One region of the Halomonas sp. 18071143 genome, then DNA from elsewhere that is predicted to be linked to it. Evidence: predicted binding sites of a transcription regulator. Region 1 holds the regulator's gene; the other holds the start of a gene.
The links. Region 1 encodes FNR, which switches genes on or off when oxygen is low (the NO sensors DNR and NnrR bind a similar motif). Its sites were predicted from a motif close to TTGATNTANATCAA; they were not measured.

Region 1 (2,200 bases):
CTGGAGCGGGATACCTATTCGGTGGTGAAGGAGAAAACCCCGGAAGGCAAGACCACCTGCGCGCTCTGCTCGCGACTGCGTCGCGGGTCGCTCTACGGGTTTGCCGAGGAGATCGGCGCCAACAAGATTGCCCTGGGCCACCACCGGGAAGATATCCTCGAGACGCTGTTTCTCAACATGTTCTTTGGCGGAACCCTGAAGGCCATGCCGCCCAAGCTGCTGTCCGACGACGGCAAGAACATCGTGATCCGCCCCTTGGCCTACTGCAAGGAGGCGGACATTGCCGAATTCTCACGGCTGATGGAGTTTCCGATCATTCCCTGCAACCTGTGCGGGTCGCAGCCCAATATGCAGCGTCAGATCGTCAAGGACATGCTGGCCGAATGGGACAAGAAGCACCCGGGGCGGCTGGAGAGCATGTTCAAGGCCGTCACCAATGTAGCGCCTTCCCAGTTGGCCGACCGGGCGCTGTTCGACTTCGTCGGGCTGGAAGCCAAACAGGCGGCGCTGATGGAAGGGCGCATTCAGGCGTTCAACGTGAGCTGATCGCCTGCTCCTCTTCTTCGGCCAGGGTGATGAGCCGCTGCAGGTCGAGAATATTGACCTCTCGGCCCGAGACGGCCACCACGTTCTGTTGCTGAAAGCGGCTCAGGATACGGCTGACGGTTTCGACGGCCAGCCCCAGGTAGTTCCCCATGTCGGCGCGAGACATGGAGAGCCGGAAGCTGTAGGGCGAGTAGCCGCGTCGCCGGAAGCGATCAGAGAGGGTAATCAGGAAGCTGGCCAGCCGCTGGTCGGCGGTCTTGCGCGATAGCAGGCGCATCATGCGCCGATCATCACGCAGCTCTTTGCTCATGCTGCGGTAAAGCTGGCCGCGCAGCTCCGGGAGCTCTTCCGATAGTGTGTCCAGGCGGTCGAAAGGAATCTCGCACACCGTGGTGGTTTCCAGGGCGATCACGCTGCCGGGATACTGCTCTTCATCGATACCATCCAACCCCACCAGCTCGCTGGGCAGATAGAAGTTGGTCAACTGATCGTTGCCGTTGCCTTCGCTGGTCACCTGTTTCAGGCTGCCGGAACGTACCGCATAGACGCTGGTGAACGCATCGCCCTGGCGAAACAGCGGTTCGCCCTTCTTGAGCGGTGCGCGGCGGCGGATGATGGCGTCGAACTGGCTCATATCCTCCAGCTCCAGGGCGAGCGGTAGGCACAGCGAGCTGAGGCTGCAGGTCTGGCAGCGCGCCTCTTGCAGCAGTGAACGTCGTTGGCTGGCAGGATATGGCATGTTGTTCTCCCTTTTCATTAGCCATCATAGGGTCAGGGGGTGGATGTCTCAAGGTGCCGTTTATACGATCTTCGAGTAACGCTGGGAGGGTTGCCCCGGCAGGCGCGCATCGAACGCCATGGCCAAGTGGCGAATCAGCAGCCGCCCGGTCGGCGTCGCCCGCAGGCGGTTCCCTTCGCGCTGCAGCAGGCCATCCCGCTCGGCGGGCTGCAGGCGCTCCAGCGTGCTGGCGAAGTAGGCAGGCGCGTCGATGTGCCAACGTTGGCCAACGCTGGCCAGGTCAATTTCCATATCGCACATCAGGCGCTCGATGACGTCTCTCCGCATTAGGTCGTCCTTATTTAAACGTACTCCTTTGACGGTTGCCAGCCGACCTTCATCCAATGCCGCTTCATACGCGGCCAGCTGGGTGGGGTTCTGGGCATACAGATCATCGATACGGGAAATGGCCGAAACGCCCAAGCCAATCAGGTCGCACTGGGCGTGGCTGGAGTAGCCCTGGAAGTTACGCTGCAGAGTGCCTTGGCGCTGGGCCTGGGCGAGGCTGTCGTCCGGGCGGGCAAAGTGGTCCATGCCGATATGCACATAGCCTGCCTGAGTGAGCATCTCGATGGTGGTGCGCAGGATCGCCAGCTTCTCGTCGGCGCTGGGCAGGTCTGTCTCGCTGATGCGCCGCTGGGGGGCAAAGCGGCTGGGCATGTGGGCGTAATTGAACACCGACAAGCGGGCCGGGTTGAGGTCGATGACCTGGCCAAGCGTGTCGGCAAAGCTCTGCTCGGTCTGAAACGGTAGCCCGTAAATCAGATCCAGATTGAGGGAGCGAAAGCCCAGCCGATGTGCTTCGTCCATCAGGGTTTCGGTCATGACCTTGGGCTGCACGCGGTTGATGGCCGCCTGTACCCTAGGGTTCAGGTC
Region 2 (2,200 bases), 920 kb from region 1:
GTCGAGTCGATAGCCAAATGCGTCAAGCCCATATCGACCCCCAGCACGGTGTCGACGGTTTGCAGCGGTGCGGGCGCCTCTACACCATCATCCACCAGCAGCGCGGCAAAATACTTGCCCGTGGTGGTGCGGGTTAAGGTGATGCTTTTCAGCGTGCCCGTTATGTCACGGTGAAGTCGGGCTTTAATCGGCGTGAGCTTCGGTATTTTGATCCAGCTCTCACCGACCTTGATGCCGGTACAGTGATAGCTCGATTGCTTACCGTGCTTGCGCTTGAATTTGGGGTAGCGGGCTTTTAACTGGGGGTTAAAGAAGTTCTGGAAGGCGCGATCCAAGTTAATGCACGCCTGCTGCAACGCAATTGAATCGTAGTCTTTCAGCCAGTGGTACTTGCGGGATTTTTTCGCTACCGCCAGTAGCGGCTTGAGGTCTTTCTTAGCCCGGAGCTTGGTGCCATGCCGCTTGTACTGCGTACTGATGATGTGCAGTGCCTTGTTGTACGCAAACCGCACCGCGCCGAACTGCTGATTTAAGAAATCAGCCTGTTCAGGGGTCGGGTAGATACGGACTTTAGTGGCTTTCAGCATGGCATTGCGGCTTATCAAGCTGTATATATATCCATATTAGCCGGTGAGGGGCGAAAATCAACCCCCAGCAGCGCTAGCGCGCTGCCCGCTTGTATCCCCGCCCGACTGGGCGAGGGTTTACGCGGGGTTTTGCTAAAACTGACGTACATCAAGTTCGCGACGCCCCATAGTGCGGTGGTTTTCAAAGGTTGACCCAGGTCAGTTTTCCCCTTCTCAAAACAGCTACGATGGCCTCATACATCACGGCGGGAGGGGAACATCATGTACTGGGACGATGCAGTCATTTTCGGCTTGGTAACTGTCGCATTGGTGATCGCGTTTATGGTGGGCTGGGTCGGCTTCGTGGTGCGTGATCATCTACGCAAGGATGAACGCAAGAAGCCTTGATCCAGCAGGCTGTAGCAGTCGTCAGGGGAGGGGGTTTACATGCAAGTGTAAACTTCCTTTTGCCGGCCCACTGGGCCGGCTTTTTTATGCCTGTGGTAAATCAGTTGACAGCCGTTGAAGTGTTTTGGCCTGATGCTCTGGTAAAGTGTGACCACTTGAACGCCTACCCTGACCAGGAACCGAACGGCCATGAACGCTGTGCTGCCACGTACTGCTGTAACGCCCCGCACTTCTTTGAAACCTCTCTGCAACATGGTGCTGGGGCTGCTCCTTGCGCTATGTCTCCCGACCTTGGCCCAGGCGCAGGCGTTGAATCTGGTCAATGGGGAGACCACCGAGAACAATCGCCATCAGTGATCTGCGTGAGCAGCCCAATACGACCTTTACCGTTTACGACCCTTATCAGGGGCGCGACGTGGAAATGCAGGGAATTCCGTTTCGTGAGTTTCTGGTGGAACACTTCGGGTCGGTACCCCCGCAACTGCACTTCACTGCCTGGGATGATTACGAAGTGACCCTGGGGGGCTGGGATAACCCGGTCTGGTATCTGGTCACCGTCGAAGATGGTGAGCCGCTGACGCTGCGCTCGCGGGGCCCGGTGCGTCTGGTGGAGCGTGAATACTCTGGCCGTGATACCGAAAACCTGCGTGAATTCAACGACTGGATCTGGATGATTCGCAGCATCGAGGCGCAGTGGTGAGTGCAGCGCCACCAGGAGAGCCAAAGCGTCGCCCCCGCTACATGACGTGGCTCTCCTTGAGCTTGATGAGTTTCATGGGCCTGATGGTATTGATCGTCTATGAGTCTCGTTGGGTCTACCCGGAAATCCAGGCCTACTTCAGCCAGACCGGCAGCCTGACCGGGCAGCAGCTGGCGACTCGGGCGAGAGGCTACGTGCAGAGCGCCCAAGAGTCGCTGCTGGTGGCGACGTCGCCACTGGACATCAGCGAGGCCAACCATGCGCTGGATCTTGCCTATGGGCTTTTCGATGTCAGTGTATACCGTCAGAACTACTCCTGTACCCTGCCCAGCTTGGCACTGGTCGACGAGATGACCGAACGCCTGGAACAACAGCAGATCGAACCCATCGACGCGGTCCACGCGCTATTCATCGCCGTGGACTGCCTGACGCGTATCGAAATGCACCAGTTGGATCGGCGCGGTATGGCGATCAATGATTTTTCCGAAAGCACCCGACGCCACAACCAGGTGTTGACCTACTCCAG

Region 2: a site for FNR is predicted at 726-739, ahead of ccoM (cytochrome c oxidase subunit CcoM). Genes of this name have one in related genera too.

Annotation. Positions count from the first base shown of each region.
Region 1 covers NZ_CP078120.1:682,834-685,033, forward strand. Annotated here, with positions in the region: gene ttcA (tRNA 2-thiocytidine(32) synthetase TtcA) at 1-546, shown strand, start outside; gene fnr (fumarate/nitrate reduction transcriptional regulator Fnr) at 533-1,285, opposite strand; gene hemN (oxygen-independent coproporphyrinogen III oxidase) at 1,346-2,200, opposite strand, start outside.
Region 2 covers NZ_CP078120.1:1,601,704-1,603,903, forward strand. Annotated here, with positions in the region: gene KVY02_RS07415 (RNA-guided endonuclease InsQ/TnpB family protein) at 1-587, opposite strand, end outside; gene ccoM (cytochrome c oxidase subunit CcoM) at 849-974, shown strand; gene KVY02_RS07420 (hypothetical protein) at 1,297-1,674, shown strand; gene KVY02_RS07425 (GGDEF domain-containing protein) at 1,716-2,200, shown strand, end outside.